2 linked regions of the Sporocytophaga myxococcoides genome follow. The protein of the gene in region 1 binds, or shares a complex with, the protein of each later gene. Links are inferred from orthologs where the notes say so. Each region holds a gene or a part of one and is shown on either strand. Other genes may lie near its edges. The genes, in order: mfd and uvrA.

Region 1 (12,801 bases):
CCGTGAAGGTCTTTTCAAATATCTTTCTACCGTGTACGTCATAAATGATAGCGCTGAGAACCTTTTCTCCGCTCAGGCTGTATCTGATATGCGCCTTATCGTCCGCAGGGTTAGGATACACATAAAATTCATCTTCGATTCCGAAGTTCAGACTTTTCACTTTACTGAAATCTGTCTTGCCATCCTTATCAACTTCCTGAATTTTATAATAAGTAATGCCTGAGTTGCTAGCTGGCAGTATAAACTTATATGTATTCATTGATTGATTCCTTGCGGGAACCTTCGCCGGAACAACATTCCAGGTTTTTCCATCCTGACTAACAAGAATATTGAAATGAGAAACATTTTGCTCATTAGCAGTAATCCAATTCAGGTATACTGTTTTCTCAGCCTGTCTAACTTCAAATGAAAGGAAGTTAAGAGGCGTAGTCGTCACATCGCAACCAGTCACGACTTGTGCAGAAGGGGATGGTGTAATTCCTTTGATATCAATATAAGCAGTATTAATAAGTAGCCCGGTTGCAGGACAACTAGCTATATTTCCTTTCCAGACATATTTTACAGAATCATTTGCAAGGACAGGTCCATTAATCTTAGTATAAATAACAGAACCTGCTGTATTTGTTCCTGAGATGACAGCAGGGGAACAACTAGGGCAGCCACTCAGGTCTGCATCTGTAGCAGATACAAATGTTACTCCAGCAGGTATCGGATCTCTCATAACTATATCGAAGCCTGAGTCTAGCCATGTATTCCATTTTTTGACTGTGGATGCATCATTGTTGGTACTTCTCCAACCGGCATATCCAGCTACCTTTTGCAGGCCTGTATGAATATACTGTGGGGTACCTGGCATTGTCACACCACTTGCTACCAGAGAGAAAGATGCTTTGTCCTCAAACAGTTCAAGTTTAATATCTATATCTGTAAATCCTGCAGGGAATGCTGTATTAGTCGGTTCTGACATAAGCTGAGTATAACCTGCTGCACTATAACCATGATCCCATAAGCTTAATACTATTCCATTGTATTCTTTTTTCATCCGTATTTCATACCACTTATTCCCGTTTTGCCTGAAAACAAGTGCATAAATTTCCTGATATGTTGCCAGATTAATAGTAGTATTAATAGAGCCGTTTTTCCCATGAGAAAATTTATGAGTCATCAAGTTGGAGCCTGTGGCGCCATTAAGTCCTGCACCACTGATAATCATATTACCTCCGGAAAAGGTAAACGGATTGCCTTCCACTTGTCTCCAATCTGCAGTAGTTCCGATTGAAGAAACAACAGTACCTGACTTGTTTTTGTAGACTACAGTATAAGTAATATCATCACCGGTAAAATAATTAGCTTTATCCGCTTTCTTGGAAACACTAGGGTCTGGAATAAATACAGCATCACAGCTCACTTTTGTTTTAGCGGTATCTTTCACCCATGGTTCATTATCGGCTTTTGCATAGCCCGTGTTGATGATTTCATCAGGCGTAGGTCCGGCAGGGCAGTTAAAGAAGGCTGCATCTTTAACTCTGACCCAAAATTTATATTCAATAGAGTCATTTACCAGTAGTTGAGAAACTGTAGGCCAGGTAATCACACGTCCAGCTAAAGTTCCTACAGGATAACCTGTAATAAATCCACCAAATGTTACTGAATTAGGTAAAGTGTCTTTAACTATGATATTGTTAAGTTCACGACCTGAAGCTGGAGATGTACCTAATATTCTTCTCCAGGTATAGCCATCCCATTCTTCCACAAGCACTTTGTTGGAAATTTTAGACGTTGTTCCACAAGCCTCAGGATGGTATTTGTTTAATGGAACATCCAAGTTGTCCGGGTCTGACCAGTCATTGGTAATTAATGTTTGCAGATCATTTGAAGCACCTGTCGTGTTTAAGGCAGCCTCATAACTCCAGTCGTCCGAAAAGTTAAAGCTTCCGTTAGGATTTGTAAAGACCCTAGCTTCCATGCGTGGAGGAGCTAGTTCTCCACGGTGTATCATTTCCCTATTACCACGATACTCTGCAAGGTGCTGAGTTACCGTTGTAAGGGCTTCCGGAAATGTAATGAAAAATCTGTGATTGTATCCAGGTCCCGGAACAAGCGGTTGTACTCCCAATGTTGGAGGAGCTGTTCCAAAGCCCTCTGCAGTTCCCACTGCAACCTGCCAGGCTGGAGGGCCATTTTCTTTCAGGAAATATGAGACTCTGTAATTTTTGAGGTTGATATAAGCTTCCTGTGCGCCATGAAAGAATCTGAAGTTCATTTTCAATTCATTTGCAGGGTTTGTAAAAGGCTGCAAGCCCATTGAAAAATGGACGCCCGGTCTTCCTCCGTTTAAGAATGCAACAGAGGTGTTCTTTACTTTAATTGTATAAACAATACTATCCCCTACTTGCACAATACTTCTGTTTACTGATTTTACTATAGAAAGTGGTTTCTCATTAAGTATATCTACACAATTCCTTTCCATAGTCTCGGTAATATTATTCGGATATTCGTTGCTAGTCCAACCGGAACCGTTTGTTGCCGTAATGGTAGCAGAATTACAAATTCTCGCTGGGGCATTGCTGTTGACAATTACTTTTAAAGTAATGGTGTCCATAGTCTGAGCCAGATTTGCAGGAACGCCGATTTCTGTTCCGGGAACAGTACCTAATGACCAGGTAAGTTTGCTGGCCGCCTGGGAAAAGGTTACTCCTGCAGCTCTTGGACTTTGAGATAAAAATGTTAATCCGGTAGGCAGTTCGTCTGTAATTACAACCCCTGTTGCCGACGGCTTTCCAAAGTTTCTGTAAGTAATTTTATATGTAAGTGTATCCCCGATATAAGCATAGGTTTTATCTACTGACTTATAAATCTTCATATTTGCTTCAGGCATCATATCCAGAGGATCGTGCCAGTTACCGGTGAGAACCATCATACCAAGGAATCTGAAGAATTCATGAAAATACAGAGGATTAGAATCGGTATACTTTTGAGCACCTCCGTCAGCTCCATCCCATGTAATTTCGCATTTTCTGTACATCTCTGACATAAGTCTGAAATTTTGCACAGCCACAGCAGAAGGAGAAAATGCACCGAATGCTTTATTCAGCCTGAAATACAAGCTTCCCATGTTGGCTCCGGTCGGACTATGGTAGGTTGTCATAGTGGACGGTCCGCATATATCGAGCTCTTGAGTAGGAAGCTTATAGGGGACATTTCCATATGATTGTGGATCTAATAAAAATTTCTCGTTATTTTTAGCAAAGTCCAGTTCATAAGTATTGCCACCAGGAATCACCTGGTGCCCAGTTGGAGTATTGCTTGGGTCCCATGAAGTAGTAGGATTACCATTCCATACATAATTTAATACCGTTCTCCAACCCAGTCTGAAATCCTCGCCATCATTAAAGCTTGTATAAGACGCGTTGTTAGCAGCATCCAAAGCCCACCATCCTGCAAATCCAACCAAACCTTGTTCGGCCATTTTTCCCATTGCCCAGTCACTCGATGCTTCTGCTCTTCTATACTGTTTAATCAACCAGGGAGATTTCCCCTCTGCCTCAAGCATATCTCCAAAAGATCTGAAGTAAGCCGGAGCATAATAATCAATATGTTGTTGGTCTCCACCTGTTCTTTCCGGATTCATTCCCAGATACGATCCTCCCTGCGCCCAGTTAGTAAGCTCATTCCAGGTATCTCCCCCTTTCATATAACCATCCAACCCGATTATACCGGATATATACTTTTTCATTGGAAGAGAAGGTGCGTAAAGTAAGGTATCAACCATTGTTGAGATATACTTAATAGCTTCATCCTTGTAAGTGATAGTGCCTAATTCCGGGTCATTACAGATGACTCCATTATCACCCCATTGCTTCCAGGCAACAAGCATTGCAAGAGCAATATCCACATCTCCGTCAGAAGCAGAATTTCCACCTAAAGCACCTCCATAAACGTTTGTGGAAGGCCCAAAGGATCCAGCTCCAGAAATTCCCGGGCTGTAGCCATAGTTGGGGGAATTCATCACATTATCAACAAACCGCACTGTTTTTTGGAATTGACGGTCATGCATCCACATGTAATATCCGTCATAGGTTTTTTTATCTCCCATGTAGGCTGCCGCCAATAAATAATACCCATCGGCTTCAACACAGGTACAATGCATTATAGGGGAATTTATATTCGGCATTATATATCTAACACCATTGACTGTCAATGGACCGGCGGTAGTTCCCTGAGTGACGTTGTACGTCATATTATTGCAGATCATCTGATATGCTTCTCTGATTCTAAGCTCCAGTTCTGCATGGGTTACTCCTACCGAATGATGCTCGGAGCTTGCTATTGTTTTTAAAGCTCCCTGATTGTAATCTTTAAACTGTGGGAAAGGAAAATTAGGATTTCCCGAATTGATGTTAGCTGGTATCTGAGAATAACCTTGAATCTGAAGAAGAAAGGCACTTATGACAAATAGTAAAAGTCTCTTCATTTATATACTTAATTTTTTTTGAAACCTTGAATTAGGGTCGCCGTAAAAGACAGTGAGTATAATTTGTTTTCATATTCTTTATTTAATGTGTTTTTAAAGAGTTGTTGTTACACTTATGTTACCCTATCCTGGGTAACATATGGTGTGACAATAAGAAAACATCACCCTCCCCGTATTGTACTTTTTTAAGAAACTTTATCGTCGACCTTCGTTTTTTAACAGTTTTCCTCTATACAATATTCTATTAATACCCATTTAAGCATAATTAGTAAACGTCCATTCCAAACTTTTTTGCTTATTTGAATATTATTTATTCAGAAAGAATTTTATACTGCCTCTCAATGTTTTTAAATTTGTAGTTCACAAAGAGAATAGTTTGAAAGTAAAAGATTTAATAAGGCTTTATCAGGAAGACCCCCTGGTTCAGATTCTCCATGATAAGATAAAGTCTGACAGCAATTTACGTTTCCGTCTGAAAGGGTTAAATGGCAGTATGGATGCCGCAGTGTCAGCAGCTATATGCAGTTTAAGTCCTGGAAATCACTTATTCATCCTTCACGACAAGGAAGAAGCTTCCTTTTTTCAAAATGACCTGCAGGTGCTTCTTCAGGACATGAACATTCATTTTTTCCCTAACTCGTATAAAAGGCCCTATAAGTTTGAAGAAACTGAAAATGCCAATGTGCTTATGCGTGCAGAGGTGCTTAGTGCTGTGAATAACAGAGGGGAAGATAATTTCTGTATAGTCAGTTATCCTGATGCGCTCACTGAAAAAGTAATCAATAAAAAGTCTCTCAAAAGCAATAGTTTTACTGCTAATGTAGGCGAGAAAGTAGATCTTCAGTTTGTTACTGAATTACTTTCAACTTATGACTTTGAAAAAACCGACTTTGTATATGAAGCAGGCCAGTATTCTATCAGGGGAGGGATCGTTGATATATTCAGCTATTCTCATGATTACCCATACAGAATTGAACTATTCGGTGATGAAATCGAAAGTGTAAGAACCTTTGATCCCAATACACAGCTGTCTGTAGAGAATAAAAAAACGTTTTCCATAATCCCCAACGTACAGACAAAATTGCTTCAGGAGAAAAGAGAATCTTTTCTTGAATTCCTTCCTGATGATACTTATATCTGGGTTAAAGATATTGAGTTGACCCTGGAGATTATAGAAAGATATTTTGACAGAGCAACACTTTCATTTGAGCAGATATTAAAGGAGACTGGTGGTTCAAAGTTAATTACTTCTCCTGTTCAGTTATTTGAAAATCCTGAAGAATTTAAAAAGCTGCTGGAAGGGTACAAGATTCTGGAATTCGGAACCCGATTTTATTTTGATACTGATAACCTTATTGAGTTTTCATCTAAACCGCAGCCTCCTTTCAATAAGGAGTTCAGCCTGCTTGCTGAAAATTTAAAATCCTATCAGGAAAAGGATTATACAAATGTTATCGCTGCAGAGTCCTATCACCAGATAGAAAGGTTAACTACCATCTTTAATGAAGTTGACAGATTTCTTAAGTTTCAAACAATGAATGCCGCGCTCAGGCAGGGCTTTATTGATGATCAGTTAAAGCTGGTGTGTTATACCGATCATCAGATTTTTGAGAAATACCACAGATATAAAACCAAAGAAAAGTTTTCAAAGTCAAAGGCAATGACTTTGAAAGAGCTACGCGCTTTGCATCCTGGAGATTTTGTTGTTCATGCTGATTACGGTGTAGGTAGGTTCGCTGGTCTTGAAAAAGTGGAAGTAAGCGGAAGACAACAGGAAGCAATACGCTTGGTATATAGAGATGATGATTTGCTTTATGTAAGTATTCATGCTCTTCATAAAATATCAAAGTATGCCGGTAAAGAAGGAACCCCACCTCCTATCAGTAAACTTGGTTCCGGTGATTGGGACACCAAAAAGAAACGTGTAAAAAAACAAGTCAAAGATATTGCTAAGGAGTTAATAAGCCTGTATGCTAAAAGAAAAGCGGCTCCTGGATTTAAGTTTGACAGAGACACTTTTCTTCAGGCAGAACTCGAATCTTCATTTATCTACGAAGATACTCCTGATCAAGCTAAGGCTACAGCCGATGTAAAAGCTGATATGGAACTTCCTCATCCTATGGATCGTCTTGTTTGTGGTGATGTGGGATTCGGTAAAACAGAAGTTGCGGTGCGTGCAGCATTTAAGGCAGCAACAGATGGCAAACAGGTAGCAGTGCTTGTGCCAACAACCATCCTGGCTATGCAACATTACAAAACTTTCAGTGAAAGGCTTAAAGGTTTTCCTGTAAATGTGGAGTATGTGAACAGATTTAAAACTGCTCAGCAGATAAAGGAAACTATCAAAAGAGTAGAGGAAGGCAAGACTAATATTCTTATTGGTACACATCGCCTTATTGGTAAAGATGTTAAGTTTAAAGACCTTGGCTTATTGATTATTGATGAAGAGCAAAAGTTTGGTGTGAAAGTAAAAGATAAACTTAAAGAGTTTAAAGTTAATGTAGACACTCTAACTCTTACTGCAACACCGATTCCAAGAACTCTGCATTTCTCACTAATGGGAGCAAGAGACCTTTCTATTATCGCTACCCCTCCTCCTAACAGACAACCTGTTACTACCGAGATTCATGCTTTCAATGATACGATTATAAGAGATGCTGTAAGCTATGAATTGAAACGGGGAGGACAAGTATTCTTTGTTCATAACAGAGTTAAAGACATCGAAGAGATGGCTGACAGGATCAAACGCCTTGTGCCTGATGCAAAGATGGGCGTGGCTCATGGACAGATGGAGGGAGATAAACTAGAAAAAGTAATGCTAAAGTTTGTAGAAGCAGAATATGATGTATTGGTTTCAACAAACATCATTGAATCTGGTCTGGATATTCCTAATGCAAATACCATTATCATCAATTCAGCACACATGTTTGGATTGTCTGATCTCCATCAGATGAGAGGACGCGTGGGTCGTTCCAACAAAAAAGCTTTCTGCTATCTCTTGACTCCTCCCGTATCCACCCTTCCAGCAGATTCAAGAAAGAGGCTAAGTGCACTCGAAGAGTTCTCTGATCTTGGAGATGGATTTAAGGTTGCAATGCGGGATCTGGATATTCGTGGAGCAGGTAACTTACTTGGTGCAGAGCAAAGCGGATTCATATCAGATCTGGGTTTCGATATGTATCATAAAATTCTTGATGAGGCCATACAAGAGCTTAAGGAAACTGAGTTTGCAGAGTTGTTCAAGAAAGAACTTGAAGCTAAAGATTTACATAAGCCTACCGATTGTCAGATAGAAACAGATCTTGCTGTAATTATTCCGGAAACTTATGTTTCCAATATATCCGAAAGATTAAGTCTTTATTCTACACTTGATAATATTAAGACAGAGGAGGAGCTTCAAAAATATAGGGCATCTATAATAGACCGTTTTGGTCCGCTTCCTGAAGAAGTTAAGGACCTTGTTGAAACTGTAAGGCTCAGATGGCTTGCCGAAGGACTTGGTTTTGAAAAGCTCACTATCAAGAATGGCACAATGAAAGGATATTTTGTTCAGAATAATGATGCCTATTACAAATCTGATATTTTTGGTAAAATACTCCTTTTTGCTCAGAAAAATCCTAAAAAGTGTAAGCTGAAAGAAGTTAATAAAAAACCGATGATCGTATTTGAAGATATTGATTTTATGCAACAGGCTATGGATACTCTTCAAAAAATTAATCCGGCACCAGTAACAGAACCCGTGAAGTAGACTTAGGTTATTTGCTATATTCCGTATATTTGGAGAAAGAGGATGTGTCTATTAACATCCTCTTTCTTTTTGAACGGTTAATGTTCAACTACTCTTCCGCTATTTCAAAAACATTATAAACTCTTTTTATCACATTTATCTTTCCTGGCTTACCTTCCAGAGCATTCAGAGAATAGTCGCTACGCGCTCTGGTCATTGGTAAGCTGGTCGTTTTAAAGTTTCCGTTATTGTAAGTAACAGTGATGTGATCTGCTGTTTTACCTCCTGTATAATCAATATACCTGAATGTAAATCCTGACTTATCTTCATTAGTTCTCATATCAAGAAATGAGCCGGTAAAATAAGTGGAGGAGTGACTTACCTCATTGGGAGTAGTGAATGTTTTGATTGTTTTGTTGAAAAAATTAATTTTTCTGAGATTAAGGTTTTTGTCAAACTCAGCTACAAAAACCCTATCTGAACATTCCATATGCGAACTTGTAAAGTTCACCAGGACATCATAAGCTACAGGATTATAGGTTTCTCCAATCAGGAAATAATTTTCTCCTATTTTAGTAGCTCTGATAGGATTTAGTCTGGGACCGCCCTTTTTAAATTTGATTTTGTCGCTTTCATCAAGTTTAGACAAAAATTCCTCCGATTCCAGAGATAGTAGTTTTTCCTCTGTTTTCTTAGTTGTCAAATCAAAGCTAAGAAAGAGAAGGCCTCTTTCATTGTTTGCTTTCATCAGAAAGTTGCCATTATTTTTACTAAGATTAAACTGAGCAAATAATACTCCGTTTTTACCATCACTATAAAGTGCAGGCTTCTCAACAATTTTTATGTCCTCACTGTTAAATTCATGGTTTAATACCATGTTGCCATCCTTTACTTTATTAATTAATAGTCCTGTATATATTTTGGGAGTTTTTAATTTTGCCTTACGAACATAAAAGCTGTAGAGGTTTTGATCAATAGTTTCAGTGTAAGTCAAGGGGATTATCTTTTCTTCATAATTAAACGCGTTTTCATAAGTCCATTTAATATTTAATTTATTATCGTAATGGATTATTCCTTTAAATACCTTGTCTTCAAATAACATTCCCGTGAAAATAAATCCGGAGTTACCATTAGCAACGATAGTTGAGTTAATGTGCCACATTGCTACTTTGTTTAGAAGTTTTGTAGTCCCAAGTTGCTTCAGGTCTCTTGAGCTATATGTCACTATCTCTGCTTCACCGTTTGTGACATTTTTAATCCCACTGTTTCCGTTAAAATTGTATATTACACACAAAGCTGAATCATTCACAGCAGCAGAAATTACATCATCATACATGTTGCGGGGCTCTTGTACTGAAATTATGGGCTTCATTGAAACATCACATTTGGAGATAGTGTAAGTTGATGTTTTCTTAAATTTTTCCAGGTCTCGACTTACAATGTAGTAACCCTTGAGTTTCTTATTTTCATAAATCGGCTTTACTGTCAGAACTTCATATATACCGGCTTTACTTTGATTAAAAATGGAAATTAGTAGAATGATAAAGGTAAGTTTGAGGTTTTTCATAGTTAAAAAGAATGTTTTAAAAATTGATTAATGACTAAATGTAAAAATTTTAAAAATAAGTTCTTCTATTTTTAAATCAATCTCAATCAGATTATTTTTGATATCCTCTATTAACTGTATTTTGTCTGATAGAGGTTCTCAATAAACCTTAATTAGAAGAAATCATGGAGCTAAATCCGTTAATAGAAAAAGTACTAACTGCAGATGAGCAGCAAAAACTCACCCCTGATGAGGTGTTGAAGCAACTTAAAGAAGGTAATAAAAGATTCATTTCCGGTACACTGACTTTGCGCGATCATTCTAAACAAATCAGGGATGCTGTGAATGGCCAGTATCCGAAAGCTATTGTGCTTTCCTGCATAGATTCAAGAGTTCCTGTAGAAGATGTCTTTGATAAAGGAATCGGAGATTTGTTTGTTGCACGTGTAGCAGGTAATATCATAAATGATGACATTCTGGGTTCAATGGAGTTCAGTTGTAAAGTTGCGGGAGCTAAACTTGTGCTTGTTATAGGGCATGAATACTGTGGTGCAATAAAAGGCGCGATAGATCATGTTGAATTAGGAAACCTGACTACTTTATTGAAAAAGGTTGAGCCTGCCATTCAGAATTGTAATCATTATCATGGTGAGAAAACATCTAAAAATTATGAGTTTGTGGACCTGGTAATAAAGGAAAATGTCAAGGTTACTGTTGAGGCAATTCGTAAGCAAAGCTCTATTTTAAAGGAAATGGAAGATCAAGGGTTGATTAAAATAGTTGGCTCCTATTATGATATGGACAATGGTCAGGTGACATTCTATGAATAGATTCCCCTGAACCAAGGGAGAAAGGAAAGCAGGCAGTAGTGTCCGTTTCCCTTTTTTGTACACTACCAACCCTGTTCAACACCAATGATCAAAATTCAGAAAAAATCTTAGAGGTATGAGAGATATCAGACAGCAGGTTCATGAAGGTGGAGGAATGTTTTTTGTTCGGAAAAGTGATAAGATATTAGCCAAGTTGGAGTATACTTTAAAATCAGAATATCTAATGATAATAGACCATACAGAAGTAGACGAAAGCTTTAAAGGAGAAGGAGTTGGACATGCTTTGGTTGAAAAGGCTATAGGTTTTGCCAGAAGTAACCGTATGAAAGTTATACCGTATTGTCCTTTCGCAAAGGCGATTATAGATAAAACCGTGGAATTTCAGGATGTTATTTTAAAATGAGAGTTTGATTCCTTAAATTGTACTAAGTAAGGAAAAAAAATAATATTTCGATGAGAGTTATAATCGCTATTTCACTTTGTCTTTTCTTAAGCCCGCTCTATGCTCAGAAAATCAATAAAGTATTAATTTGGTCTGAAGAATTTGATTATTCAGGTTTGCCGAACCCCAACAAATGGAACTACGATGTAGGCGGTAGCGGATTTGGGAATAATGAGCTGCAATATTATACCAAAGAAACGTTGGAAAATGTTCGGGTTGATAATGGGAAGCTGATAATTGAAGCCAGAAAAGAGAATTATTCAGGCAAAAAGTTTACTTCTTCAAGAATAAAAACACTGGGGAATGGCGACTGGAAATATGGTCGGTTTGAAGTCAGGGCTAAATTGCCCACTGGCAGAGGTATCTGGCCGGCCATCTGGTTTTTGCCAAGCGAAAATATATATGGCAACTGGCCTTCAAGCGGTGAAATAGATCTGATGGAGAATGTGGGATATGATCCTGACAAAATATTTTTTACAACACACACAGAGCGATACAATCATGCGACTGGCGAAGGAAGAGGTGGTAGTACAGATCTAGTTGCTCCTTATAACAACTTTTATACTTATGCTTTGGAATGGTATGCAGACAGCTTAAGATTTTATGTTGATAATGTTTTATATTATTCTCTTGATAAAAAGCCTACAGACACTTATAAGGAATGGCCATTTGATCAGAAGATGCATCTGATTATGAATAATGCAGTAGGTGGCGATTGGGCTGGCTCACAAGGAATAGATTCTACAATTTTTCCTCAGAAATTTGAAGTAGATTTTGTAAGGGTATATCAGTTCAGTGAGGAAAAATCAGAATATGATTTGTTGGTGCACCAGGTTGCTGGGGGATCTGTTACTGCTTCATTCCCGAATGGAAAAGTCAACGCTAATGCAAATGTCACTCTTGAAGCTGTCCCTGATGTAGGATTTGAGTTTATAAAGTGGGAAGGAACATATCAGGACCTTGACAATCCTCTTCAATTCGATATGGCAATAAATACGACGATAAAACCAGTATTCAGAAAGAAGGGTGAAATGATCCAGAATGGAGAATTTGATGCAGGATTCTTCAAATGGCATCAGACTGTGCCCTCTGGTCTTGCTTCATCAACTATAGATCAGGAAGAGATCGTATTTAATATATCTAAAAGCGGAGCCAATGCCTGGGATATACAATTCTCCCAGGATGATCTTTTAATAGAAAAGGGTAACTCTTATACTTTAAGATTTGATGTCTGGGCAAGCCAGCAAACAACTTTTGTTGCTAGCATAGGCATGAGCAAGGACCCATGGAATGTATATTCCGGAGCCACTCAGACAGCTGGTCCTGCAAAGAAAACAATTACTTATAATTTTACAATGTCTGGCAATACAGATCCAGAGGCCAGGATTATTTTTGATCTGGGAAAAGCTTTGGGTAGTTTACACTTTGACAATATAAGCCTTGTTAACGATAATGTATTAAGCACATTCAAACCTTTGGTAAAGTCTAAGCTATCATTCTATCCTAATCCTGCTGCTGATAAGATTCTATTTGAATCAGACGCTCTTATTCGCAGCTTAACTATTTACAATCAATCAGGAAAAATTGTCTTTGAAAAAAGGAGCATTCGTGACTATAAGGTTGAAATAGCTGCAGCAGGCTTCCCTAAGGGCGTTTATATTGCAGAAATAGAAACCGCCGAAGGCGTCATTAAGGAAAAAGTTATCAAGGATTAGATTTAGTTTTTGATAAGCTTAAGAAAACTCTTTATAAAAAAGGTCCACTCAAATAAATCGGAGTGGA
Region 2 (12,309 bases), on another replicon or contig:
GTTGTCTTTTAGTTTTTGTTCAAGATTTATTTTCTCTTGTTTGTTTTTATCGATGTCTCGTACAAGATTTTCTCCATCTTTTACTTTTCTTTCCTGATTTTTAACGGAAGAACTTAAAGCTTTTTCTGCATCTTTTATCTGATTGTTGATATCAACTCTATAGCATTCCAGAGCGAATTCATATAAAATTTTTTCAGCAGCTTTGTATGCACTGGAGTTTGATTCTTTGGTTACGTGGGTTGTTCCCATATCTATTGCCCACCATACCTTTGTACCTTTTCCTGAGCCTTCTACCTTTGATACAATTTTAACCGGGCTTGAAGAAATGTTGGAAACATTTGCAGCTGGTGAAGTATAGATGCCTTTAGAACTTTCAGTTTTACCATAACTTTTTAATTGTTTCTCCCACATTTTCTCCACCATCTTCTGGTCAAGGTCAATTACTACAAACAATCCTGACCTTTCTAACTTATCAATTGTTTCAGTTGACTCGCTGACTTTTACTTTTTGAGCCACAGCAAATTGGGACGCAATAAATAGGAGTAATGTAAATACTATTTTCTGCATAAGATTTTTGTTTAAATATTAATTGCTAAACAATATTAATTTCTTTAAATTATTTAATCAAAGAGTTTTGTTTTATTTCCTGAATATTTTAATCCCTATAATGGAATGAAAGGAAAAGTATTAATTACGGGTGGTACGGGAATTATTGGATCAAGGTTAACTGAGATTCTCAAAGAAAAAGGTTATGATGTTGCACATTTGAGCAGGTCAACTGGAAATGGTGATATTAAAACATTTGTTTGGGATATTAAAACCGGTGCAATTGATGATAATGCGGTAAAATTTGCAGATTATATTGTACACCTTGCAGGAGCCAATGTTTTTGAACACAAATGGACAAATGAAGTAAAACAAGAAATAATAGATAGCCGGGTAAAATCAGCGGATTTGCTTATTAATACATTGAAGAAACTTGATCATCCATTGAAGGCATTTATATCTGCCTCTGCCATTGGTTACTATGGTGCAGATACAGGAGATCAAAGGATAGTAGAAACCTCTCCTAAAGGAAAAGATTTCATAGCAAAGGTAACGGAAGAATGGGAAGCTGCCGCTGATAACGCAGCACGTCTGGGAATCAGAACTGTGAAGTTGAGAACAGGAATTGTTTTCAGCAAAGGTGGTGGAGCTTTGGAGCAATTGGTAAAAACAGTAAATAAAAGTATGGGAGCAGCTGTGGGTAGCGGAAAACAGCTAATTTCATGGATTCATATAGATGATCTCTGCCATATGTATATAAAGGCTATTGAAGATGAGTCTATGAGTGGAGTTTACAATGCTGCCGGAGTTCATCCGGATACAAATCACGAAGTAATGAAAGAAGTTGCTGGAATACTTGGGAAACATCTGCTTCCGAATGTCCCCTCGTTTGTCCTTAAGATGATGTTAGGTAGTGAAAGGGCCGAAATGGTGCTGGGAGGAAACAACATTTCAGAGGAAAAAATTTTAAATGCTGGTTTTCAGTTTAAATACAAAGAACTAAAGCCTACTTTACAGGAGCTTTTATCATAAAACTAAATATTTAATTCCTTAAATATCTGTTGATTTTAAGGCGGTGGGCCAAATATGACCAAGGTTTTAAAAACAACACGATCCTTAAATCCGTTTAATGGAGGTAGATAAATAATCGAGGTAGGAACAAAATTTTTTAAATTATGGACGACTACAGATCACCTAATCCTTTAAAATCAGATGATTTTTCTGGAGAACCTAATGAAAATTCTAATCCAACTAGTCCTTCAAAAAATCTAAAAATTGTCAATGAAGAGCAGCAGAGGGTGGATGAAGAAAACAAAATCAGAAAAGCATTCAAAGAGCGCGACTGGAATGAAATAAAGAGCGCTGACTCCTGGGCTGTGTTTAAAGTTATGGCTGAGTTTGTCGAGGGCTTTGAAAAACTTGCTAAAATCGGGCCTTGTGTGTCAATATTCGGGTCTGCTCGTATCAAGCAGGATAATCCGTACTATCAGATGACTGTAGAAATTGCTGCCAAGCTGGTGCGCCATGGTTATGGCGTAATAACCGGAGGAGGGCCAGGTATCATGGAAGCGGCAAACAAGGGTGCGCATATGGAAGGCGGAAAATCAGTAGGTCTTAATATTCAGCTCCCTCATGAGCAGTTTCACAATGTTTATATAGATCGTGATAAGATTCTTAACTTTGAGCACTTCTTTGTGAGAAAAGTGATGTTTGTCAAATATTCTCAAGGCTTTATTGTAATGCCTGGTGGCTTTGGTACACTGGACGAACTGTTTGAAGCTTTGACTTTAATTCAGACCAAAAAGATCGGAAGATTCCCGATAGTTCTTGTCGGTAAGTCTTTCTGGAAAGGCTTGATGGATTGGATTGAACAAATCATGTATACTAAAGAAACTTGTATCGATATTAAAGATATGAGTCTTGTAACGATTGTGGATACTCCTTCAGAAGCTGTGAAGGCTATAGATGATTTCTATTCTAAATATCTGTTGCAACCTAACTTCTAATCATTGAATAAAAGCTTAACAATAGGACTTACAGGTATACTGGTATGTATTTCGGGAATAGGATTTTATGGCACTCTTGCTCATAAGCTGGAATACATACCGGAAGACCAACTCCGGCATCAGCGAAAAATCAAAAGAATACCTGAAGATATGACTTTTGCCGGGGAGATGGTACATTTTAAGTCCCCGGATGCCTATCTGAAATATTATAGAGAGCTTAAGCTTAACACACAAAGTAACTCCAGTACAAGGCTTCTATTCAGAAATGTAAGAATATGGCTCCCTGAAATCACAAGGATAGTGGAGGCTTATGGTCTTCATGACGATTTCAAATACCTTGCTGTTGCAGAAAGTAATTTGAGTAATTCAGTTTCTCCTAAAGGAGCAGCTGGCTTCTGGCAGCTTACCGAGCCTACTGCTCTTGAACTCGGCCTTATCGTAAATGAAGAGGTGGATGAGCGATATCATCCCTTCAGGGCTACCAAAGCAGCTTGTCGATTCTTTAAAAAATCATACAAAGTATTTGGAAACTGGACCTCAGTAGCGGCTTCCTATAACAGAGGAGTTGGGGGGTTACAAAGAGCATTTAATAATCAGAGCGTAAATTCTTACTATGATCTGGCATTGAATGATGAGACATCCAGATATCTCTTTCGTGTTTTAGCTATGAAAGATCTGCTTAATCATCCTGCTAAATACGGTATTACTGTTTTACGGAAGCAGAGACCAAAGATGAAACTCGTTAGAGTGGATTCTTCCATCACCAACCTTGACAAGTTTGCAAGATTACATAAAACAGACCTTGTTACATTAAAAGAATTCAATCCCTGGATTCTTGGTAATAAATTGACTGTCAGTGATAAAAAGATGAACTTTGAAGTAATCATTCCATTAGAAGCTACCCGTATAGCCCTGAAACCTCAGGTTGACACTAACAAGCTGCTTATTCCTGATAAAGATGTTGACAAACTTAGCAATATCATGAACGGAGCATCAATTGGTGAATTTGAACCAGACGCTTTTAAAAATTCCTATTAAGAGAATTCTCGTTATTGCTTTTTTCCTTTTAACTTGCGTTTCGGTAAGCGAACCTTCCCTTATAGAAATTGTTATGCCAGTGGAGCGAGTTAACGAAGTGAAAAAATCTAAAGAAACAACTTTTACAGATTCTACGGGATTTGAATACATTGAAGTTTTTGGTGCAAGAGAACATAACCTGAAGAATATAGACCTTTCTATTCCGAGAAATAAGTTGGTAGTTATTACCGGAATAAGTGGAAGTGGTAAGTCAAGTCTTGCATTTGATACCATTTATGCCGAAGGTCAGAGAAGATATATGGAAAGCTTCTCCACCTATGCGAGATCTTTTATAGGTGATATGGAAAGACCTGAGGTTGATAAAATCAATGGCCTTAGCCCGGTTATTTCCATTGAGCAAAAGACTACTTCCAAAAACCCAAGATCAACTGTAGGCACAGTTACTGAGATATATGATTTTATGCGCTTGCTTTATGCAAGAGCATCTGATGCATTTTCATATGTTACAGGGAATAAAATGGTGCGTCAGTCGGAGGATCAGATACTTCAGCATATCATAGACAATTTTAATGGTCAGAAGCTGAATATCCTGGCTCCTGTGGTTAAAGGAAGAAAAGGCCACTACAGGGAACTTTTTCAGGAAATCAGAAAAATGGGCTTTACCAAAGTCAGAGTCGATGGAGAACTAATGGAGCTGGTTCCTAAAATGCAGGTAGACCGCTATAAGATTCATGACATAGAAATTGTAATTGACAGGGTTCTTGTAAGGGAAGAGGACAGGTTCAGAATTTCTCAGTCTGTCAAAACAGCAATGACACATGGAAAGGGTATAATTATGCTCTTGCAAGAAACTAAAAATGCTCAGGCAAAATTCTATTCCAAATACCTGATGGATCCGGAGTCTGGTATCTCTTATGATGAACCTGCTCCGAACATGTTTTCCTTTAATAGTCCATATGGAGCTTGCCCTGTCTGTAATGGATTAGGTCAGGTAGAAGAAATAACTGAAGATGCCGTAATACCTGACACTTCCCTTAGCATAAGCAGAGGCGCAATTGAGCCGCTTGGAGAATACCGTGATATTTGGATCTTCAAGCAGATTGAAGCTATTCTGAAAAAATACCAGCTGAATGTAAGCACTCCGGTTTCAAAAATTCCAAGAGAGGTATTGGATGTCATTTTATATGGAACCGAAGAGGCAGTACGGATGAAAGCTTCATCGGGTAACGTTTACAATTTTAAGTTTGATGGGATCATCAACTTTATGAAGCAACAGCAGGAGTATGGTTCTGAAAAGACACAGGACTGGCTGAGTGATTATACAACTGTCAATGCTTGTCCGGAGTGCCATGGCGCCAGGCTAAAGAAAGAATCGCTTCATTTCAAAATTAACGGTAAGAATATTTCAGAACTTGCAAGAATGGACATTTCCACTCTTGATGCCTGGTTTACCAATCTTGATAAAAAACTTACCTCAAGACAAAAGCAAATTGCGGCTGAGGTAGTAAAAGAGATTAAAAAGAGAATAGGATTTCTTGTAGATGTAGGTTTGGATTATCTGATGTTGGATAGACCTATGAGAACACTTTCAGGCGGAGAATCCCAAAGAATCAGACTTGCGACGCAGATCGGTACTCAACTTGTAGGAGTGCTTTATATTTTGGATGAGCCGAGTATAGGGCTTCATCAGCGAGATAATGTGAAGTTGATAAGTGCATTAAAAAATCTGAGGGATATTGGAAATTCTGTTCTTGTGGTAGAGCACGACAAGGATATGATGATGGAATGCGATTACATCCTGGATATAGGTCCTGGTGCAGGTCGTCACGGAGGAAGTGTAGTAGCTTCAGGAACACCAGATGAATTCCTTAAGAAAGACAGCTTAACAGCTAAGTATTTAAAAGGAAAATTAAATATTGAAGTCCCTTTGAAAAGAAGAGATGGTTCGGGTGATTACCTGAAATTGCTTGGCGCAAAAGGGAATAACCTGAAGAATGTAAACCTGGAACTTCCTTTGGGAAAGATGATCTGTATCACAGGCGTTTCAGGAAGTGGGAAATCTTCACTGATTCATGATACATTATTCCCTATATTGAACAAACATTTTTACAATTCAAGAAGGGAACCACTAACCTTTAAAAAGGTCGAAGGGCTAGAACATCTTGATAAAGTTATTGAAGTTGATCAATCACCGATTGGAAGAACCCCAAGATCTAACCCCGCAACTTATACTGAAGTATTCACCGAAATCAGAAATCTTTTCTCTCAGCTTCCGGAAGCTAAAATCAGAGGATATAAACCCGGTCGCTTTTCTTTCAATGTAAAGGGCGGGCGTTGTGAAACATGCGAAGGAGCAGGGTTAAAAGTAATTGAGATGGACTTCCTTCCGGATGTTCATGTTTTCTGTGAAACCTGTAAGGGAAAGAGATACAACAGAGAAACCCTGGAGGTCAGGTACAAAGGAAAATCCATTGCGGATGTTCTTGAAATGACTGTGGAGCAGGCTACTGAATTTTTTGAAAGTATTCCGAAAATTCATCGAAAAGTACAGACCCTGTTTGAAGTTGGTCTCGGATATATCACCCTCGGGCAGCACGCCACTACCTTATCAGGTGGAGAAGCGCAAAGAGTTAAACTGGCTACAGAGCTTTCAAAAAAGGATACAGGTAAAACATTATATATTCTTGATGAGCCTACTACAGGTCTTCATTTCGAAGACATAAGACATTTACTGGATGTGCTTAATAAACTTGCTGACAAAGGAAATACTGTTCTTATTATTGAACATAATCTTGATGTGATTAAAGTAGCGGATTACATTATTGATCTTGGTCCTGAAGGAGGAGCGGGGGGAGGAGAAATCTTAGTACAGGGAACTCCGGAAGTCGTAGCAAAGGATAAAAGAAGCTATACTGCGAAATTTTTAAAGGAAGAACTTAAATAGTTCTTCCTTTCATCTTTTGGAAAACCCCTGTTCTTAATGATTATTTGGTCTTGACCTTTGCTTAAAGGTTCCCATTGCAATTTTTTTGTGTATTTAGTCGATGTTGCTTTCAACTGTTGCTGTCCTTGGGGGAACATTAGCCATTTTCATACGGTTCTTCTTAAAGATAATGGCACTAAGATATGGACTTTATTCAACAGCCGGAGAAAGGTAAGGGTGATCCTTCTGAAAAAGGGATTCAATTTATGAACATTCCAAATTCTACCAAACCCAGACTTGTAGTAATAGGAGGAGGTTTCGGCGGAATCGAGCTTATCAAGGAGCTGAAGCATTCAGGAAAGTTCCAGATAGTACTTCTGGACAGACATAACTATCACACCTTTCAGCCATTGTTATATCAGGTGGCTACTGCAGGCCTTGAACCGGATTCTATTGCTTCACCATTAAGGAAAGTATTTAAAGGTTATGACGATTTCTATTTCAGACTTACAGAAGTGGAGAAAATTAATCCTGAAAAGAATTGCATTGAAACATCTATAGGTCATCTTAAATATGATTTTCTGGTTATAGCAACCGGATCAAAGACTAATTACTATGGAATGGAGGACTTTAAAGCCCTGGCAATGCCTATGAAAAAAGTTTCGGAAGCTCTTGACCTGAGAAGTAGAATCCTCCAAAACTATGAGAAAGCATTGCTGATCGATGATCCTAAGGAATTTAGCAGCACTGTCGATATAGTCATCGTTGGTGGCGGACCCACGGGCGTTGAATTGGCTGGAGCACTTTCTGAACTGAGAAAGTATGTATTACCGAAAGATATTCCTGAACTTGATTTCTCTAAGATGGCAATTCACCTTGTAGAGGCTGGTCCGAGACTGTTGTTTGGAATGTCAGATAATGCTGGCAAAAAGGCTTTGAAATATCTGGAAGAATTGGGCATTAAAGTACATTTAAATACTGCGGTAAAATCTTTTGACGGGTTTAATTTAAAACTCCATAATGGCTCAGAAATCCTTTCTGAGACTGTCATTTGGGCTGCGGGAGTTACAGGAAATAGTCTTGAGGGTTTAAATCCAGATTCTATAAAAGCAGGTCGCTATGTTGTAGATGGTTACAATAGAATTGTAGGATATGATAATATATTTGCAATCGGAGATGTGGCCTTGATGATCGGTGAAAATACTCCAAAAGGATATCCTATGCTCGCTCAGGTTGCCATTCAGCAAGGCAAGTTGACAGCTGCTAACCTGAAGACTGTTTTAAAAGGGGGCATTTTAAAACCATTTGTTTACAACGATAAGGGCAGTATGGCTACTGTGGGTAGAAATAAAGCAGTAGTGGATCTTAAAAATTTTAAATTCTCAGGGATATTTGCATGGTTTGTCTGGATGTTTGTGCACTTACTTTTTCTGATTGGTTTCAGAAATAAGGTAACAACATTTGTAAACTGGATCTGGAACTATTTTACTTTTGACAGGGCTACAAGATTGATTATAAGACCATGGTCAAGGTCTGCCTGTGTAAGGGAATTTAAGGAAGAAAAAGCATATGTTGAAAATCAAAGAGGCAAAAGTTAGGTACTTTTGCCTCTTCTGCATTCATCTACCCGCTCATTAAACCGTTGCCTCCAGTTATACCCAAACATTTTTTTCAACTTCTTGTCCGTCTTTTTATTATTTCTTTCTAAAGCCTTTTCAACCTTTTTATTTACAACGCAGCCCAGGTCTCTTGTTCTGAAAAGGAAAAACTCCTCTGTTTTTGCTGTACAAGCATCATAACTTACATGATTCGGGTCGCAATAATAAAATTCCAGATTCGTTTTCTGTTTTCTTTCAATCGCTTGTGCAAATGACAGTTGCATTATTGCAAGTATTGGAATTAGTGATAATAATCTTTTCATAGGATTATTCATTTATTAAAACAACCGTTAAGAATCTTAAACTGTTAATCATGCTCTTTTAATCTCATTTTAAGGCTCTTTTAACACTGTTTTAAACCCTATAAATTTTCTTTGACCTTATTAAAAACTACCTGGCTATTTGACTATACCTCTACTGATTATAAATGTGTTACAGTTTTTCTGCACAATTATCATCTCCAATATTAAAAACACATTAAATACAGGGTATTATGACATCGTCACCAAACGAAAACAAACACAAAAAAAATCAGGTAATTGCATTGGCTGCAACCGGAGCTATTATGACAGGGCTTTTTGCCGGAAGTACAGTTCTTTATGTTGATAACGGCCAGCTTAAAGCGGAAAATGCAGAAAAAGTTCAACAGATTGAAAGCCTTGAAAGCATAGGTAAGAAACTGAAAAGTGACCTTCTGCAGATTAATGAAGAGCTTTCTTCAATGCAGGGAAGAAATAAAGAACTGGATCGTTTGCTTGTTTCTGCTAAAGAAGATATCAATGGCAAGTCAAAGAAAATTTCCATCCTTATAAAGGATAATGCTTCCCTTAAGAAAGTGCAGAAGCAGGTTGCTGAACTCAAAAAGATTAAATCAGGTTACTTTAACAGGATCAAGGAATTGGAAGACCGTCTGGGCCTTCTGACCACTCAGAATGATGAATTAAGAAGAGATAACGAAAGTCTTCAGGATAAATTCGATGACCTCTCGGCAAGATATTCAGAGATGGAAAGAAAGGTTGAGATCGCTTCTGTTTTAAGAGTTGAAAAGGCAACTGCTCTAGGATTCAAAAAAACTAAATCAGGGAAACTTGTTAAAAACAGTAACGCTGGTAAAGTAGACAGATTAACATTCTCTTTTGATCTTGTCGAAAACAAAGTTGCAGAGAAAGGAACCAAAACAATTTATGCAAGAATAATAAATCCAAAGGGAGAAACGCTTCCTGCTCCTGCATCTGAATCTGGTACCTTTAATAATACGGACAGTAATGTTACTTTGCCTTACAGTGTATCAAAACTAGTGGATTATAATAATGAAAATCTGAAAGTAGATATGTCCTATGATTTTGCAAATGATAAAAATGCAAAGGGATTATATAAAGTCGAGTTTTACTGCGATGGCTTCTACTGTGGATATTCTCAGATAAGACTTAAGTAAGTTGTAAGCTTAAAGTTTAAAGTAATTTAAGCTTTAAGGATATTTAACCTGTTAATTTTTCTATTAACCAATCCTCGGAAGAGGTGATATTGTCAACATAGGTGATAGCCCTATATGAAGTGATTGGTAATCGAAAATAGCATGTAAATATTTTCTTTGAGTTTTAAAGTAATTACTTTAAACTTTTAGCTTTCAGCTTTTAACTTTAAAATAGTATCATTTAAATAAAAAAGGCAGTACATTTATACTCTTTGTACTGCCTTATTCTTTTGACTTATGAAAATACTTTTGGTTGAAGATGAAATAAAAGTTGCATCCTTTATCAAAAAGGGGCTTGAAGAGCAGTTGCACGAAGTAACAGTTGCATATGACGGATATACAGGTAAGCAGATGGCTTTAGCTAATACTTATGAAATGTTTATTCTGGATATCAATTTACCTCAGATTAATGGTGTTCAACTTTGCAAAGATCTCAGAGCAGCTAATATCCAGGCGCCTGTTTTAATCCTCACTGCTTTGGGCACTACTGATAATAAAGTCACAGGATTAGATGCCGGTGCAGATGACTATCTGGTAAAACCTTTTGAATTTCCTGAGTTACTGGCGCGTCTCAGAGCACTTTCAAGAAGAACTACTTTACAAAATTCAGGCGGAACAAAATATAAAATTGCTGATCTGGAAATGGATACTGATACCAAAACCGTTATCAGATCCGGAAAGAAAATTGATTTAACAGCTAAAGAATTTTCTTTGCTCGAATACCTTTTGAAGAATAAGGGAAGGGTTATTTCCAGAGTAGACATCGCCGAAAAAGTATGGGAAATTTCATTTGATACCGGTACCAATGTAATCGATGTTTATATCAATTTTTTAAGAAAAAAAATAGACAAGGACTTTTCTCCTAAGCTTATTCATACGCTGGTAGGTATGGGTTATGTAATAAAAGTGGAAGATTAATATGAAGATAAGAAGTAAACTGACTTTAAAGTTTACAGGTATTGTTGCATTGGTTTTGCTTATTTTCAGTATAGCTGTATTTTATCTTTCTGAAATCAACAGGTACAATGTTTTTGAAGATCGCCTTGAAGAAAGAGCGCTTAATACTGCAAGGATGTATCTTGAAGTCGATGAAATAGATGAAAGATTATTAAAGATCCTGAGAAGAAACCATCTTAAATCCCTTCCTTCAGAATTTGTAAGGATATATGATAAAAATTATAATCCTGTTTTTCTAGATGACACTATAAATTATCCTCTGGATAAGAACTGGTTAAGCAAGATTCAGGAAGAAGGGAGTTTAAGTTATGAAGATGGAATCAGACAAATAGTAGGAGTTTTTTATTCTGACAATCAGGGAGATTTTTTTATCGTTGCAAGTGCGATTGATTGGTATGGCCATAAAAAACTAAAGAACCTTGAGGTAGTACTCACTGTCGGATATTTCATATCACTCATTATTGTTTATTTCTTAGGACAGATTTTTGCAAGGGAAGCATTAAAGCCTATTCAGAAAGTTGTTAGCCAGGTGCAAAAAATATCGGCATCCAGTCTTCACCTGAGAGTCGATGAAGGAAATGGCAAAGATGAAATATCTGATCTTGCAATCACCTTCAATACCATGTTTACAAGGATTGAAACAGCTTTTGATTTGCAAAAAACTTTTGTGTCCAATGCCTCGCATGAATTACGAACTCCACTTACTACTATTACCGGAGAAATCAGCGTGGCTTTAATGAAAGACAGAACTGTAGAGGAATATAAAGAGATCTTAAAGTCTTCGCTGGAGGAAGCAAAAGAGCTAACCAAGCTTATTAATGATCTCTTGGAATTGGCTCAGACAGGCATTGATACAAATTCTGTGCTTATGGGAAATCTCGACCTAAGCGAAACGATCAGGAAAGCTACGGATGAGGTTTTAAGAAGAAATCCTGATGCTGCGTTGTGCCTAAATATGGCTAAAACATATCCCAATGGACCAGTTGTATTTGGTAATGAAAAACTCCTGCTAACGTGTTTTCTGAATATAATTGGAAATGCGCTTAAGTTTTCTGAAGGTAAAGAAGTTGTAATCGATTTTTCTTTTAATGATCATGAAGCCTCTATTGCTATTACAGATAAAGGATTTGGAATTAGTGAGGAGGAATTAAAGAATATTTTTGTACCATTTTATAGGGCAGAAAGATCAGGAAGTTTGCAAGGCCATGGAATCGGACTGCCACTTACAAAGAAAATTGTTAATATCCATAGAGGAAGGATAGAGGTTCAGTCAATCCCAGATAGGGGAACAACCTTCAACATATTTTTTCCGGTTTTATTTATTTAATGTCCTTTTAATTCTCTTTTAATTACCCTTTAACTATAAGGAAAGAGCTTTGTCTAAGGAAGACTAAAATATTCCAGATTAATAAACTAAATGCTGGGAATTGTCTTGACAGGACAGAATTACTACAGAATCCATCATTTTTTTTGGGATTTAAATTAACACGAAGGGGATAAAATCATAAGTAATGAAATGGTTATTAAGCATACTTCTAAGCATTGAGCTATTAGTTGGTGCAGATGTTTTTGGACAAAATCAGGTATTTTCAGATACTGTTAAAATCACTGTTGCGGAAGCGGATAAAAGGTTCCTGGAGAAAAATCTATTATTGTTAGCATCCAGATATGATATAGATGCTGCTAAAGCTCAGGTTCTTCAGGCGC

What was found.
Region 2: the proteins of mfd (region 1) and uvrA are in contact, whole or in part, in a crystal structure (PDB 4DFC), measured with the Escherichia coli proteins. The link is inferred for Sporocytophaga myxococcoides from one-to-one orthologs.

What each region holds. Positions count from the first base shown.
Region 1 is NZ_BBLT01000011.1:82,339-95,139, reverse strand. The notes cover bases 4,479-8,422. They hold mfd (transcription-repair coupling factor), read left to right. Parts: upstream 4,479-4,850; coding sequence 4,851-8,222; downstream 8,223-8,422. Other genes in these bases: MYP_RS21100 (hypothetical protein), read right to left, coding at 8,311-8,422. In the rest of the region: MYP_RS21110 (T9SS type A sorting domain-containing protein), read right to left, coding at 1-4,474; more of MYP_RS21100, read right to left, coding at 8,423-9,768; MYP_RS21095 (carbonic anhydrase family protein), read left to right, coding at 9,933-10,577; MYP_RS21090 (GNAT family N-acetyltransferase), read left to right, coding at 10,693-10,980; MYP_RS25880 (family 16 glycosylhydrolase), read left to right, coding at 11,031-12,734. UniProt on the Escherichia coli protein: Couples transcription and DNA repair by recognizing RNA polymerase (RNAP) stalled at DNA lesions. Mediates ATP-dependent release of RNAP and its truncated transcript from the DNA, and recruitment of nucleotide excision repair machinery to the damaged site.
Region 2 is NZ_BBLT01000002.1:6,628-18,936, forward strand. Bases 3,283-6,734 are described here. They hold uvrA (excinuclease ABC subunit UvrA), read left to right. Parts: upstream 3,283-3,663; coding sequence 3,664-6,534; downstream 6,535-6,734. Other genes in these bases: MYP_RS04355 (lytic transglycosylase domain-containing protein), read left to right, coding at 3,283-3,590; MYP_RS04365 (NAD(P)/FAD-dependent oxidoreductase), read left to right, coding at 6,717-6,734. In the rest of the region: MYP_RS04340 (hypothetical protein), read right to left, coding at 1-567; MYP_RS04345 (TIGR01777 family oxidoreductase), read left to right, coding at 673-1,578; MYP_RS04350 (TIGR00730 family Rossman fold protein), read left to right, coding at 1,722-2,552; more of MYP_RS04355, read left to right, coding at 2,556-3,282; more of MYP_RS04365, read left to right, coding at 6,735-8,111; MYP_RS04370 (hypothetical protein), read right to left, coding at 8,108-8,434; MYP_RS04375 (hypothetical protein), read left to right, coding at 8,665-9,606; MYP_RS04380 (winged helix-turn-helix domain-containing protein), read left to right, coding at 9,883-10,563; MYP_RS04385 (sensor histidine kinase), read left to right, coding at 10,565-11,929; MYP_RS04390 (TolC family protein), read left to right, coding at 12,114-12,309. UniProt on the Escherichia coli protein: The UvrABC repair system catalyzes the recognition and processing of DNA lesions. UvrA is an ATPase and a DNA-binding protein. A damage recognition complex composed of 2 UvrA and 2 UvrB subunits scans DNA for abnormalities.